One region of the Stenotrophomonas sp. YJH_SMC_17 genome, then DNA from elsewhere that is predicted to be linked to it. Evidence: riboswitches for the same ligand, from Rfam matches in the RefSeq annotation. Region 1 holds a riboswitch; the other holds the start of a gene.

Region 1 (7,659 bases):
ACATGGAAGGCGACGTGCGCACCAAGATGTGCATCAAGCCGAACGAAGAGAACTTCACCACCATCTATCACGAGCTGGGCCACATCTATTACGACCTGGCCTACAACCCGCTGCCGCCGCTCTTCCAGGGCGGTGCCAACGATGGCTTCCATGAAGCGATCGGCGACACCATCGTGCTGGCGATGACGCCCAAGTACCTCAGCTCGATCGGCTTGGTCGACGCGCCGACCGAGAGCCGCGAGGCGGTCATCAACAACCAGATGCGCATGGCGCTGTCGGGCGTGTCGTTCCTGCCGTTCGGTCTGATGATCGACCGTTGGCGCTGGGGCGTGTTCGACGGTTCGATCACCGCCGACAACTACAACAAGGCGTGGTGGGACCTTAAGGCCAAGTACCAGGGCGTGGCCCCGGCCAGCACCCGTGGCGAGGAATTCTTCGATCCGGGCGCGAAGTACCACGTGCCGGGCAACACCCCGTACACCCGCTACTTCCTGGCGCGCATCCTGCAGTTCCAGTTCTACAAGGGCCTGTGCGACGCGTCCGGCTACAAGGGACCGCTGCATGAGTGCACCTTCTACGGCAACAAGGAAGCCGGCCAGAAGTACTGGGCCATGCTGAGCAAGGGCGCCAGCCAGCCGTGGCAGGCCACGCTGAAGGAGCTGACGGGTACCGACAAGCTCGATGCCGGCCCGATGATCGAGTACTTCACACCGGTCAACGAGTGGCTGAAGCAGCAGAACGCAGGCCAGATGTGCGGCTGGCAGGCCAACGCGGCGCCGGCGGCGAAATGAAAGAAGGGGCGGGTCCGCACGGATCCGCCCCTTCTCCGTGTTGTAGAGCCGAGCCATGCTCGGCTGCGTTTCCACCGTGCTGCGCACGGCAAGCCGAGCACGGCTCGGCTCTACAGATTCGGCGCGATCAGCTGTTCTTCTTCGCCGCCATCGCCGCGGCCAGCTCGGCCTTGAATTCCTCGAAGGTCTGGCCCTTCTCCTTGGCTTCGGCCTGTGCGGCATCGCGCAGTGCGTCGGAGTACATCAGGCGTACCGGCGTGCCATTGCGTTCGTGCAGCTCACCGGCCTGCATGATCAGCGCCAGCACCTGCGCAGCGCTCTCGCTGTGGCCGGCAATGCGGCCATCCATGCCCAGCACCCATTCGCCGTCGCGGCGCACGACACCGGCCAGCAGGGTGCGCTGTGCATCGCGCAGTTCGGCATGCGGTTCCACCGGCGACGCCTGCGCGGCAGCCTTGTTGGCGGCCTGCTTTTCCTGGCGACGGCGCTGGTCGCGGCGGGTCTTGGAGCTGGTGGACATGGTGCGGTACCGCTGCGAAAGGGGGCGCAAGGATAGCGCACCCCGCCCGCCACGCCGCTTCACACCCCTCAGTCCAGCACTTTGCCGTGCCGCCAGTAGCCCATGAAGGTGATCGCGCGGCGGTCCAGCCCGCAGTCGCGGACCAGATGGCGACGGATCGCCATCACCGCTCCTGCCTCGCCTGCGACCCAGGCATACAGCGGCCCGGCCACGCTGGCATCAGCCTGTTCCCAGAGGATCTGCGCGTCAATGTCGATCTCTTCCAGTTCGTCGCCTGCGCCCACGCTCGAGGCCGCTGTCAGCCGCGCCTGCACCGCCTGCAACAGAGGCTGCCCGTAGGTCGCCTGCCCGCGTGGCAGCCAGACCAGCTCGGCCGTTTCCGGGGCCTTCAGCGGCACCGCATCGCCGGCGTGCGCCACTTCCAGCAGCGCCAGCGTGCGTGGCGGATCGGCCAGCGTGGCCAGTTCCTCGAGAATGCCGGCCACCGCTGGTAGCGCGGTTTCATCCGCCACCAGCAGCACCTGGCCGATATCCGCCGGCGGCTTCCACTCCCAGCCTTCGCTGCTGTCGGTACAGTCGGCATCGGGGGCCAGCAGCACCACGCGGTCGCCCGGGCGGGCGTGGATGGCCCAGCGCGAGGCCGGCCCGGTCTCGCCATGCAGGACGAAATCCACGTCAACCTCGCACTGTTCCGCGCGCAGCTGGCGGATGGTGTAGGTGCGCATCGGCGGACGCTGGTCGTCCGGCAACGCCCGGTAGCGCGGGTACCAGTCCTCGCCACTGGGCACCTGCGGGACGTCCTGGCCGGGCAAGGGGAAGAACACCTTGATGCGCTGGTCCGGGCCTTCGGTCTTCATCCGCGCCACGTCGGCACCGGTGAACACCATGCGGTCCAGGGAAGGGGAAAGAACGCGGCGCTCCTTCAGCGCCACCTCGAACAGGCGGTAGGTCTGCTGCGCAGCCATGGGAACCTCATGCAACGACATCGGATCGGCTGGCTGTCGTGCATCCACGCACCGGCTGGCTGGAGTCGTCAGCCTAGTCCGGTCGTTCCTCGTCGCAAGCGTTGCGGGCATCGCGGCCCGCCCTACCCCTGCGCGCTGCTCAATGGCCCGTGCAGGCTGCCTGCGCTGCGCGTTCACGCTGGTGTTCCCAGTACCAGAACACGAAGCCAGCAGCGAAGAACGCGGCCTGCCCCAGCGCCAGGTGCAGCGGGCTGGCACTGAGCAGCGGCGACACCACGCCCGCCACCACCGTGCTGATCATCAGCTGCACGAAGGCCTGCAGCGACGACGCCAGGCCACGCTGGTGCGGGTACATGTCCAGCACCGCCAGGGCCAGGATCGGGAAGATCAGCGACATGCCCATGCCGCCCAGGAAGATCGGCAGCACCGCCCACGGCAGCACGAACTGCGGCGACAGCGCCACGTAGCCGACATTCAGCAGCGCCGACAGCGCGCACAGGCTGAAACCGATGGCGACCTGGCGTGTGGGCGTGGTGTGCCCGGCCATGCGCCCGGACAGGAACGAGCCGGTGGTCATGCCGCCGATGGTGGGAATGAACAACCAGGCGAAACCGCCCTCGCCCAGATGCAGGTGCTGCATCACGAACACCGGCGCCGAGGAGATGTACAGGAAGATGCCGCCGAAACCGATGCTGCCGGCCAGCGCCAGGCGCAGGAAGCGCGGGTTGAAGCCGATGCGCACGTAGTCACGCAGCAGCACGCGCGGCGACAGCGGCACCCGCGCCTCGACCGGATGGGTTTCCGGCAGGAAGCGCGCGGTGGCCGCAAGCAGGACCAGTGCGAACACCACCAGGAACCAGAAGATCAGCGGCCAGCCTGCACCACTGAGCAGGATCCAGCCGCCGATGATCGGTGCGATGGCCGGGGCGATGCCGAACAGCATCGACACCTGGCTCATCAGCCGCTGCGCGTCATGGCCATGGTAGAGATCGCGGATCACCGCGCGGCCGACGATCATGCCGACACCCGCCGACAGGCCCTGCAGCGCGCGGAACGCCAGCAGCGTGGGCAGGTCGGTGGACAGCGCGCAGCCGACCGAGGCACCGACGAACACCACCAGACCGCCGAGGATCACCCGCTTGCGGCCCCAGGCATCGGACAGCGGGCCGTGCGCCAGGCTCATCAGGCCGTAGAACAGCAGGTACACGCTGATGGTCTGCTGCACCGCCACCTCGTCCACCGCCAGGCGCTGGGCCAGCTGCGGGAACGCCGGGAAGATGGTGTCGATCGAGAACGGGCCGAACATGGCCAGGCCGGCAAGCAGCAGGGCCATGCGACGGGTGGAGGGGGCAACAGCGGCGGTCATGGAGGCAGCGTCCGGCAGGTCCGTGCGGGGCACGCACGGCGGGCGCCGGTCCCGCAGCAACGGGGACGACGCCAGATGAATTCGGGTATCCGCCCATCATAGGTGGGGATTGCGCCTGACGCCATGCAGCACTGCACAAAACGCACGGCCGGGCCATCGGCCATTCAGGCGCGGCGGCACCGACCAGCAGCCGCTGGCCGGGCCCGCAAGGGGCTATAATCGGCGGGCAACACGGTGGGAGAAGCGGAACACCGCTGCCGAAGGCGCAACGCCCGTAATCGCTCAGGCCCGATACCACCCGTAACACAACTCTGGAGAGACCGGTTCGATCCGGCGCCGAAGGGGCACGAAGCTGCGGTTTTCCGCGCTTTTAAACTCTCAGGCAAAAGGACAGAGGGGCGCCCCGCAGACCGCCGACCGGCGGCTTGTGCCCGTGCGTGTGCCCTTTCCTGACGGATCCTTCGCCATGTCCCAGAACACCCCTTCCCTGCGTGAGCTCGAGCACCACAACGCGTTCGTCGAGCGCCACATCGGCCCCAACGACGCCGAGATCGCGCAGATGCTCGATGTCGTCGGCCACGCGTCGCTGGATGCGATGACCGATGCCATCGTGCCGGCCAAGATCAAGTCGCCGGCGCCGCTGGCGCTGCCGGAGTCGATGACCGAAGTGCAGGCACTGGCGAAGATCCGTGCCATCGCCGACAAGAACACCGTGCTGCGCAGCTTCATCGGCCAGGGCTACTACGGCACCCACACGCCGAACGTGATCCTGCGCAACATCCTGGAAAACCCGGCCTGGTACACCGCCTACACCCCGTACCAGGCGGAAATCTCGCAGGGCCGCATGGAAGCGCTGATCAACTTCCAGACCCTGTGTGCCGACCTAACCGGCATGGAAATCGCCAACGCCTCGCTGCTGGACGAAGCCACCGCCGCTGCTGAAGCGATGACCCTGGCCAAGCGCTCGGCCAAGTCCAAGTCGGACACCTTCTTCGTGCACGACGCCGTGCATCCGCAGACGCTGGAACTGCTGCGCACCCGCGCCGAGCCGATGGGCATCGTGCTGCGTGTCGGCACCCCGGCCGAAGCGCTGGATGCGGAAGCCTTCGGCCTGCTGCTGCAGTATCCGGATACCTTCGGCCAGGTGGGCGACTACAAGGCGCTGGTCGATGCCGTGCACGCACGTGGCGGCCTGGTGGCCGTGGCTACCGACCTGCTGGCCCTGACCCTGCTGGCCGCCCCGGGCGAATGGGGCGCGGACATCGTGGTCGGCAACAGCCAGCGCTTCGGCGTGCCGTTCGGCTTCGGTGGCCCGCATGCGGCGTTCATGGCCTGCCGCGATGCCTACAAGCGTTCGATGCCGGGCCGCCTGATCGGTGTTTCGGTCGATGCCCAGGGCAACCCGGCCTACCGCCTGACCCTGCAGACCCGCGAGCAGCACATCCGCCGCGAGAAGGCGACGTCCAACATCTGTACCGCGCAGGTGCTGCTGGCGGTGATGGCCTCGATGTACGCCGTTTACCACGGCCCGGAAGGCCTGACCCGCATCGCCCGCCGCACCCATCGCCTGGCCTCGATCCTGGCCGCAGCGCTGCGCAATGCCGGCGTGCAGGTCGGTGGCGACTTCTTCGACACCCTGCATGTCACCGGCGTGCACGCCGATGAGATCCACGTCAAGGCACGCGCTGCCGGTTACAACCTGCGCGCGATCGACAGCGACTCGGTCGGCATCAGCCTGGACGAGACCGCCACCCGCGCCGACGTGGTTGCGCTGGCTGCGGTGTTCGGTGCCCAGGCCGACGTCGACGCGCTGGACGCCAGCACCGCCGACGCGCTGCCGGCCGGCCTGCTGCGCCAGTCCGCGTTCCTGACCCATCCGGTGTTCAACACCCACCACAGCGAGCACGAACTGCTGCGCTACCTGCGTTCGCTGGCCGACAAGGACCTGGCGATGGACCGCACGATGATCCCGCTGGGCTCGTGCACCATGAAGCTCAACGCCACCGCCGAAATGATTCCGGTGACCTGGCCGGAGTTCTCGCAGATCCACCCGCTGGTGCCGGCCGACCAGGCGCTGGGCTACAAGGAACTGATCGATACGCTGGAAGCGATGCTGGTGGAATGCACCGGCTACGACGCGGTCAGCCTGCAGCCGAACTCCGGCGCGCAGGGCGAGTACGCCGGCCTGCTGGCGATCCGCGCCTACCACCGCTCGCGCGGCGAAGGCCACCGCGACATCTGCCTGATCCCGGATTCGGCCCACGGCACCAACCCGGCTTCGGCACAGATGTGCGGCATGAAGGTGGTGGTGACCAAGACCGATGCCAACGGCAACGTCGACGTCGAAGACATCCGCGTCAACGCCGAGAAGTACAGCGACCGCCTGGCCGCGATCATGATCACCTACCCGTCCACGCACGGCGTGTTCGAGGAAGAGGTGGTCGAGATCTGCGAGATCATCCACCAGCACGGTGGCCAGGTGTACACCGACGGCGCCAACATGAACGCCCTGGTCGGCGTGGCCAAGCCGGGCAAGTGGGGTTCGGACGTTTCGCACCTGAACCTGCACAAGACCTTCTGCATCCCGCACGGCGGCGGTGGCCCGGGCGTTGGCCCGTGCGCGGTCAAGGAACACCTGGCCCCGTTCCTGCCGGGCAAGCTGGGTGACAACGGCCCGGTCGGCATGGTCAGCGCGGCCAGCTTCGGCAGCGCCTCGATCCTGCCGATCAGCTGGATGTACATCGCGATGATGGGCCGCGATGGCCTGCGCAAGGCCACCCAGGTCGCGCAGCTCAACGCCAACTACATCGCCAAGCGCCTGGCCCCGCACTTCAAGACCCTGTACACCGGCCGCAACGGCCTGGTCGCGCACGAGTGCATCCTGGATGTGCGCCCGCTGGAGAAGACCAGCGGCATCGGCGCCGAAGACGTGGCCAAGCGCCTGATCGACTTCGGCTTCCATGCCCCGACCCTGAGCTTCCCGGTGGCTGGCACGCTGATGGTCGAGCCGACCGAAAGCGAATCGCTGCACGAGCTGGATCGCTTCATCAACGCGATGATCCAGATCCGCGAAGAGATCACCGCGATCGAAGACGGCCGCCTGGACCGCGAGGACAACCCGCTGAAGAACGCGCCGCACACTGCAACCGCGGTGACCGCCAGCGAGTGGACCCATGCCTACCCGCGCGAACTGGCCGCCTTCCCGCTGGCCAGCCTGAAGCAGAGCAAGTACTGGCCGCCGGTGGCCCGCGTGGACAACGTGTACGGCGACAAGAACGTGATGTGCGCCTGCATCCCGGTCGATGCCTACAAGGATGATGAAGTCGAGGCGTGATTCCTCGCTCCATCGGAAATGAAAACGGCCCGCGCAAGCGGGCCGTTCTCATAAGGGCGTGTGGACCAAGGCCCACACCCACAATAATCACGGGTCCGGCATCTGCCCCAGGCTCAACTGCCACGATACGCCGAAGCGGTCCTGCACCCAGCCGTAGCGGTTGCTGAAATCGTAATCGCCCACCGGCATCAGCCAGTGCCCACCCTCGCCCAGCACGCGCGCCGCGCGCTCGAACTGCTCTGCACCGGAACACTCGACGAACAGCGAGATCGACGGGCTGAAGGTGAAGTCGTGCACGTCCAGGCTGTCGAAGCACAGGTAGTGGGTGCCGCCGAGCAGGAAGATGGCCTGGCGGACCTGCCCGGGCACACCGGCACCGGCGCCCTCCGGGTGGCGCTGCAGGGCCAGCAGGCGGAAATCGGCGAAGGCTTCAGCGTACAGGGCCAGGGCGGCCTCGGCCTGGCCGGTGAACATCAGGAACGGACGGCTGCGCAGCATGCGGTACTCCCGGTCGACGGGCCGATGACGGCCTACGCGCTCAGGATGGCACGGCGGATGTATGCCTGCTGTGGAACCGAGCCCGTGTTCGCCTGGCGACCACGCGAACGGCAGCCGACCATAGGGTCGGCTCTACAGAAGGTCCGGCAACCGCAGCCGACCGTGGGGTCGGCTCTGCCCGATCA
Region 2 (7,659 bases), on a different contig from region 1:
ATGCCCCGCGTGCGGCAGCCTGGCGCTGCAACCGCAGGGCATCGGCACCGAGCGCCTGGAAGAACATCTCACCGCCGCCTTCGCCGATTTCCCGGTGGTGCGCATCGACCGCGGCACCACGTCTCGTCGCGATGCACTGGAACAGCAGCTGGCGAAACTGGGCGACCAGCCCGGCATCCTGGTCGGCACGCAGATCCTGGCCAAGGGCCACGATCTTCCCAAGCTGACCCTGGTGGTGGTGGTCGGCATCGACGAAGGGCTGTTCTCGGCGGACTTCCGTGCCAGCGAGAAACTGGCACAGCAGCTGATCCAGGTGGCGGGCCGCGCGGGCCGTGCACGTGATCCTGGCGAGGTCTGGCTGCAGACCCATCATCCGGGGCATCCGCTGTTGGAAACCCTGGTCAGCGGTGGCTACCACCCGTTCGCGCAGGCCGAATTGAACCAGCGCCAGGCTGCCGGATTCCCACCCTTCGCACACCTGGCGCTGATGCGCGCCGAAGCGCAGCAGGTGGAGCATGCCAACGCGTTCCTGCTGGCTGCGCGGCAGCTGCTGGGCGAGCAGAACGTAGTGGAGGCGTATGGGCCGATGCCGGCGCCGATGCCGCGGCGGGCCGGCTACCAGCGCACGCAGCTGTTGCTGTCGGCGACGCAGCGGCCGCCATTGCACGGCGTGCTCGGGCAGTTGGTACCGCAGCTGTACGCGCTGCCGGAAGCACGCAAGGTGCGCTGGTCCCTGGATGTGGATCCGACGGATCTGTATTGAGGGGTCAGAGCCCACCCGTCGGGCGGGATCCGACCCCGATGCCCTGGGGTCGGGTTCCTTTTCGCAGAAAATGACTCTGATCCCGAATGCTTTCGCTTACGTCAGCGGCGACATCACGCCGCGCTGGTAGGCGGGGCGCTCGCGCAGGCGGGCGTACCAATCAGCCAGGTGCGGCAGCTCCGGGCGCTGGATCGGCAATTCGAACCACGCGTAGATCAGCGAGCCCAGCGGGATGTCGCCCATTGCGAACCTGTCGCCGGACAACCACGGCTGCTTGGCCAGGGTGGCGTCGGCCATGGCCAGGTAGTCACCGGCGCGCACGATCGCGGCATTGATCCGCGATTCGTCGCGGTCGGCCGGGGCGGTACGCATGATGCCCCAGATCAGGTCGCTGTACAGCGGCGCCATCCGCGAGGTACTCCAGTCCATCCACTTCTCGGCCTGGGCACGCTCCATCGGGTCTTCGGCGTACAGCGTGCCCAATGCGTAGCGTGCGCTCAGATAGCGCACGATGGCGTTCGATTCCCACAGCGGCAGGCCATGGTCTTCGATCACCGGCACCAGGCTGTTGGGATTCATCGCCTGGTACTCCGGCGTCTGCGTGCCGCCGTGGCTGCCACCGACTTCGATGGATTCATACGGCAGGCCGATCTCCTCAGCGCACCACAGCACCTTGCGGACGTTACTGGAATTGCGGCGGCCCCAGATCTTCAACATTGCGGATTTCCTTGCCTGCAGCGGCGCGCCACGGTGGCGCGGAAGCGCTACGATACGCCCATCCACAGGGAGAGACGACGTGACTGCATGGGATGCTTTGAACTACGTTCTGCTGGCAGCAGGGCTGGGGATGCTGGTGCTGGGCTACCGCCGCTCCAATCGCAATCTGCTGCTGTGTGCGGGCCTGTTGCTGCTGGCCTTCAACGGCGTTGAGGATTTCGCCGCCGGGTTCGCCGACGGCTATGCGAATTCGGAAGCACGGGTGATCTGACCCGTTTGGGTGATGTGCCGGCCAGCGGCCGGCACTAGCGGTTTTTCTTCGGCAGCGCGCGCACGTAGGAGGATTTGCCGTCCTTCTTCAGTTCGAACAGGCCGATCGCCGCCAGCAGATCGCTGAGCTTGCCGTAGCCGTAGTTGCGCGGGTCGAACGAGGCCTGGTTGCCGATCTGGCTGCCGACCGGTCCCAGGTGCGACCAGCCATCCTCACCCTCGGCCGCGGACACCGCGCGACGCAGCATCTTCACCAGCCGCGAGTCGCTGCGCATTTCCGCACCACTCTTGCGCGGCCGCGCATCGTCGTTGGCCACCGGCTCGCTCGAGGCCTGTTCGCTGGACGCCTGTTCGGCATCCGGCACGCTGGCGTGGGTCTGGCCCAGTGCCTCCAGATAGGTGAATTTCGAGCACGCGTTGACGAATGGTTCCGGCGTCTTCTTCTCGCCGAAGCCATACACCTTCACGCCATCGGTCAGCAGGCGCATCACCATCGGGGTGAAGTCCGCATCGCTGGACACGATGGCAAAGCCGTCGAGGTTGCGCGCGTAGAGCAGGTCCATGGCATCGATCACCATCGCCATGTCCGAGGCGTTCTTGCCCTTGCTGTAGGCGAACTGCTGGATCGGCCGGATCGCGTATTCGTGCAGCACGGCTTCCCAGCCCTTCAATCGCGGGCTCTTCCAGTTGCCATAGGCGCGGCGCACGTTGGCCACGCCGTAGCGGGCCACTTCGGCCAGCACCTCGTCGATCTTCGAGGCCGGCGCGTTGTCGGCGTCGATCAACAGGGCGATGCGCTTTTCCGGTTCGCTCATGGGCTCCTCAAGGGCGGTTGCCTGAACCCGAGTATCGCCGATCCACGCGGGCGCTGACGTGACAGGCGGTCAGCGTGCGAAGATGCCAGGCGCTTCCCCCAATGCCCCCACTGGAGTGAGTCGATGAGTCGTGAGCGCGTTCCGCATCTGGTCGTTGTCGGCGGCGGTTTTGCCGGTCTCTGGGCCACCCGTGCCTTGGCCCGCGAACGCATACGCATCACCCTGGTCGACCGCCGCAACCATCATCTGTTCCAGCCGCTGCTGTACCAGGTGGCCACCGCCGGCCTGTCCGCGCCGGATATCGCCGCACCGCTGCGCCACATCCTCGGCCACCAGCGCAATGTGGAAGTCCGTCTGGGCGAAGTGGTGGCCATCGACAAGCAGGCCCGGCAGATACGCATGGCCGACGGCAGCACGCTGGACTACGACAGCCTGCTGCTGGCCACCGGCGCCACCCACGCCTACTTCGGCAACGATCAGTGGGCCGATGACGCGCCCGGCCTGAAGACACTGGACGATGCCATCGCGCTGCGCCGCAAGCTGCTGCTGGCCTTCGAACGCGCCGAGGCCGAACCGGACCCGGCAAAGAAGGCGGCGTGGCTGAGTTTCGCCATCGTCGGCGGCGGCCCTACCGGCGTCGAGCTGGCCGGCACCCTGGCTGAAATCGCGCGGCATACGCTGCGCAATGAATTCCGCCACATCGACCCGGCCAGTGCCAAGGTGCGGCTGGTCGAAGCCGGTCCGCGCGTACTGTCCTCGTTCCCGGAAGTGCTTTCGCTGAAGGCGCGCCGGCAGCTGGAAAAGCTTGGCGTGGAAGTGCTGACCGGCACCCCGGTGAGCGACATCGACAGCCACGGCTTCACGCTCGGCGATCAGTTCGTGCCGGCGCGCACCGTGGTGTGGGCCGCCGGCGTGGCTGCTTCACCGCTGGCGCGCACGCTGGAGGTGCCGCTGGACCGCGCCGGACGCGTACAGGTGCAACCGGACCTGACCCTGCCCGGTCACCCGGAGCTGTTCGTGGCCGGCGACCTGGCCGCGCTGAGCCAGGCCAATGGCAAGCCGGTGCCCGGTGTGGCGCCCGCGGCCAAGCAGATGGGCAAGTACGTGGCCGAGGTGATCCGCGCTCGCCTGCACGGCAAGCCCGAACCCGGTCCGTTCAAGTACGCCGACTATGGCAACCTCGCCACGATCGGCCGCATGGCCGCGATCGTGCACCTGGGCCGCCTGCAGCTGTCCGGTGTACTGGCGTGGTGGTTCTGGCTGGCCGCGCACGTGTTCTTCCTCATCGGCTTCCGCAACCGCATCGTGGTGCTGCTGAACTGGGCGGTGGCGTACTGGAGCTACCAGCGCAGCGCACGCATCATCTTCGGTGATGACCGCGACGACCGGCGGCCGAAGCGGTAGGGCTGCACGCAACGGGGTCGGATCCCTTTCCGCAGGAAAGGGCTCTGACCCCTTGTTGCAGTAGTTCCACGCCATGCGTGGCTCTACCTCCTCATCGGGCCGCCCGCACCCGCCGTTTCGACCCTGCCCGGCAGAAACCCTCTTCTCTCGCGGTGTCGGCAATCTGCGCGGTACTCCAATGCCGGGTGATCCAGATCGTCAATGCGGTGCTGCTGAGATGCCAGCGCAGCATGTCTTGCTGCGGTTGCCGCCACAGGTGGCGTCGGGCAATCCAGAAGGTCTCCCGCTCCACTTCAGGCACCTTCTTCTTCATCACGGCCTTGTCGAAGAACCGGGCGATGAAACGCCACGGGTCCACCGTCTGGTATCCCGTTCGTGGTTCACTGGTGCACGCAGCCACACCACTCGGCACACGGTCTGCCGGCTGCGGCCGGCCTTCGGCCAGCGTCAGCCCGAGCAGGTACAGAAGGCCAGGCAGCAGCGCGATGCCGGCGATTAGCACGACGACGGAGATCCATGCTTTGCCGGCGGCACGCATCGCTCACTGTGCCTTCGGCTTCGGGTACCACAACGCGTTGACGATGACCCAGCGTTGGTCAAAGCGCCCCATGTGGAAGTAATCGACGAACCATGGGGTTTCCAACCACACCGAGGCCGCGTTGCCGGTCAAGTCCAGCACCGTGCAGCGACGGTCCCATTGATCCTTCGGCGTCTTCAGCGCGCCCTGCTTTGTCAGCGAAACCAGTTCCTCCTTCGACATGCGGCGCAGGCCAAGCCGCTCGTCGGGCGTATCGCCGAGCACCGCGCGCTTGGCCAGGTCCGGATGCAGGGAACGGGCGACGCGCTGCGGGTCGGCTTCCAGCTGGCCATCGACGTAGTCGTGGCAGGTGGCTTCGATGGCCGCGAGGGTGGCTGGGTCGGCGGCAGGACTTGTGGCTGCGGAAAGGGCGAACAACAGGGCGATCGTGGACATCCGGGTCTCCAGGGCTGAGGGCTGGGCGATCATGGCATGTGCAAGCCGCATCCCCGCATGGCGTGGATCTACGGCATCAGGCCCATTTCGTCGGTGCCCAGCTGCATGTACATGAACGCAGCGGCTTCTACAGACATGGGCTGCCCCTGCGGGAAGCTGTCCAACCAGGTGGTGATGCGCGCATGGCGCCCCGCCAGCGCATCCGCCAATGCCTGCTTTTCCGCGTCAGTGGCGCGCTCCTGCATTTCGTTGCGAAGCACGTCATCGCCGATCCCCCACCTTTCTGCGAACGGGATCAGATCGATCAGATCGGGAGGGACCCGGTCACGACGCAGGTGGATCGGTTCGGGTGTCCTCGGGCCATACGCTGCCAGCTCAGCGGCGGTGCCGATCTGCCCCTGCTGCAGTGGCGGTGGGGGTGGTTCCTGGGTGCAGGCCAGAAGGGCCACGCAGGCAGCCAACAGCAGTATCCCGCGGTTCTTCATCGGACGGATCCATGTGTCGATGGGTGTGGCGATCATGGCATGGACAAGGCCTACCCACGCACGGCGTGGATCTACCGTAGAGCCCAGTCCATGCCCGGGCCCCGCATCGTGCAGACGGAACAGAAGCCGAGCGTGGGCTCGGCTCTACAGAAGCGCGGGATCCGGCGCCTGCAGCCAGGCCAGCTTGCGTTCGCGCGGCTGCTGCTTGAGCTGCCATTCGGCGCGCGAGGCGGCGGCGCGGTCCGGGTACTCGCGCACGGCAAGGATGCGCAGCGGCGGCCGGGCGCGGGTATAGCGGGCGCCCTTGCCGGCCTGGTGGGCGGCGAAACGCGCGTCCACGTCGGTGCTGATACCGGCGTAGAAGCTGCCGTCGCGGCATTCGAGCAGGTACAGGAACCACGGGCGGAGGGACGGGGCCATGGCCGGATTATGCCGTGCTGCACTGCAGCGGATATACTGGCGCCCGAATGCAGGAGAGAGGCGCCGTGCTGGCGCCCGCCGAAGGCGCAGGCTCCCATGATCGCTCAGGCCGGTGGGCTGGAATCCCACCAACCATGCATTCGACTCGCCGAGCTGGAGAGAGGTCACCGGGCACGCCCGGGACGATCCGCCGAAGGGGCACGCGGCCTACGCCGCTGAACTCTCAGGCAAAAGGACAGCGGGAGCGGCACCGGTCATCGTCATCCCGTCATTGCGCAGGCAGTGGCGGTATAGGCGCATGGCCGGCCCCACCGCGCCCGGAGCCTGCCCCATGCTGCTGTCCATCATCTACCTGATCGCCATTTCCGCCGAAGCCATGACCGGCGCCCTGGCCGCCGGCCGCCGCCGCATGGACCTGTTCGGTGTGGTCATGATCGCCTGCGTCACCGCGCTCGGAGGCGGTTCGCTGCGCGACATCCTGCTCGGCCACTATCCGCTGGGCTGGGTGAAGCATCCCGAGTACCTGGGCTTCACCGTGTGCGCGGCGCTGATCGCCACATGGGTGGCTCGCTGGATGCACCACTTCCGCCGTACCTTCCTTGTGCTCGATGGCCTGGGCCTCATCGCCTTCACCCTGATCGGCTGCTCGATTGCGCGCGAAGCGGGCCATGCGATGCCGATCGTGCTGATCGCCGGCATGCTGACCGGCGCGTTCGGCGGCGTGCTGCGCGACATCCTCTGCAACGAGGTGCCGCTGATCTTCCAGAAGGAGCTGTACGCGATCATCGCGTTGCTGACCGGCGCGGCGTACCTGTTGCTGCTGCACTGGGGCGTGGCCGACGCCACCGCGATCCTGTGCTGCCTGGGCGGCGGCTTCGCGTTGCGCCTGCTGGCGATCCACTACCGTTGGGAAATGCCGAAGTTCGTGTATCACGACGAAGTGCATTGAACGATAGCGTGTTCGCCGGGCATGGCCCGGCGCTACCCTTCGCGCCCTGCACCACCCCGGCGATGTACCTGGCGCTGTCGCTCATGCGCAGCGCCAGGCGCATCGCCGGTGCAGATGGGCCGGTCTCCAACTCCGACCGGCCCTGATCGCGGCCGCACCCCCGCAGGCGCTGGCCGCCATCCACACTCGTGCCGCCGTGAGGCGGCTTTCATCAGGCCGCTTCGGACACCTTCACTTCGCGACGGGCGCGCACGGCCGCAGCCAGTCGCTCCAGCACCGTCACGGTGGTGTCCCAGTCGATGCAGCCATCGGTGATGCTCTGCCCGTAGACCAGCGGCTGGCCTTCCACCAGTTCCTGGCGGCCACCCACCAGATGGCTCTCGATCATCACACCCACGATGCGCTGTTCCCCGTCTTCCAACTGAACGGCGATGTCCTCGATCACCTTCGGCTGGTTCTCGGGGTTCTTCAGGCTGTTGGCGTGGCTGGCGTCGATCATCAGGCGCGTCGGCAACCTGGCCTTGGCCAGTGCCTGGCAGGCCTCGGCCACACTGCCCGCGTCGTAGTTCGGCTGCTTGCCGCCACGCAGGATCACATGGCAATCCGGGTTGCCGGTGGTCGAAACGATGGCGGTGCCACCCTGCTTGGTCACCGACAGGAAATGATGCGGATTCGAAGCGGCACCCACCGCGTCGGCGGCGATCTTCACGTTGCCGTCGGTGCCATTCTTGAAGCCGACCGGGCACGACAGCCCCGACGCCAGTTCGCGATGCACCTGGCTTTCAGTAGTGCGCGCACCAATGGCACCCCATGCCACCAGATCGGCGATGTACTGCGGCGAGATCACGTCAAGGAACTCGACA

The links. A riboswitch is a leader RNA that binds a small molecule or an ion and turns the genes downstream of it on or off. The one in region 1 is predicted to bind glycine.
Region 2: it holds a riboswitch for glycine, as region 1 does, so the genes downstream of both, AC5P8Z_RS10975 (trimeric intracellular cation channel family protein) here and gcvP (aminomethyl-transferring glycine dehydrogenase) in region 1, are expected to answer to the same signal.

What each region holds. Positions count from the first base shown of each region.
Region 1 is NZ_JCAFUU010000002.1:297,513-305,171, reverse strand. Features, by position in the region: gene AC5P8Z_RS06450 (M2 family metallopeptidase) at 1-791, shown strand, start outside; gene AC5P8Z_RS06445 (hypothetical protein) at 919-1,311, opposite strand; gene AC5P8Z_RS06440 (siderophore-interacting protein) at 1,380-2,276, opposite strand; gene AC5P8Z_RS06435 (multidrug effflux MFS transporter) at 2,416-3,642, opposite strand; glycine riboswitch at 3,944-4,046, shown strand; gene gcvP (aminomethyl-transferring glycine dehydrogenase) at 4,109-6,976, shown strand; gene AC5P8Z_RS06425 (VOC family protein) at 7,064-7,474, opposite strand; gene AC5P8Z_RS06420 (amino acid permease) at 7,657-7,659, opposite strand, start outside.
Region 2 is NZ_JCAFUU010000003.1:270,655-278,313, reverse strand. Features, by position in the region: gene AC5P8Z_RS11020 (primosomal protein N') at 1-763, shown strand, start outside; gene AC5P8Z_RS11015 (glutathione S-transferase family protein) at 860-1,480, opposite strand; gene AC5P8Z_RS11010 (hypothetical protein) at 1,560-1,751, shown strand; gene AC5P8Z_RS11005 (NYN domain-containing protein) at 1,786-2,565, opposite strand; gene AC5P8Z_RS11000 (NAD(P)/FAD-dependent oxidoreductase) at 2,689-3,969, shown strand; partial or broken gene AC5P8Z_RS10995 (hypothetical protein) at 4,053-4,507, opposite strand; gene AC5P8Z_RS10990 (nuclear transport factor 2 family protein) at 4,511-4,942, opposite strand; gene AC5P8Z_RS10985 (hypothetical protein) at 5,011-5,427, opposite strand; gene AC5P8Z_RS10980 (GIY-YIG nuclease family protein) at 5,572-5,847, opposite strand; glycine riboswitch at 5,888-5,977, shown strand; glycine riboswitch at 5,991-6,094, shown strand; gene AC5P8Z_RS10975 (trimeric intracellular cation channel family protein) at 6,179-6,796, shown strand; gene AC5P8Z_RS10970 (3-deoxy-7-phosphoheptulonate synthase) at 7,008-7,659, opposite strand, start outside.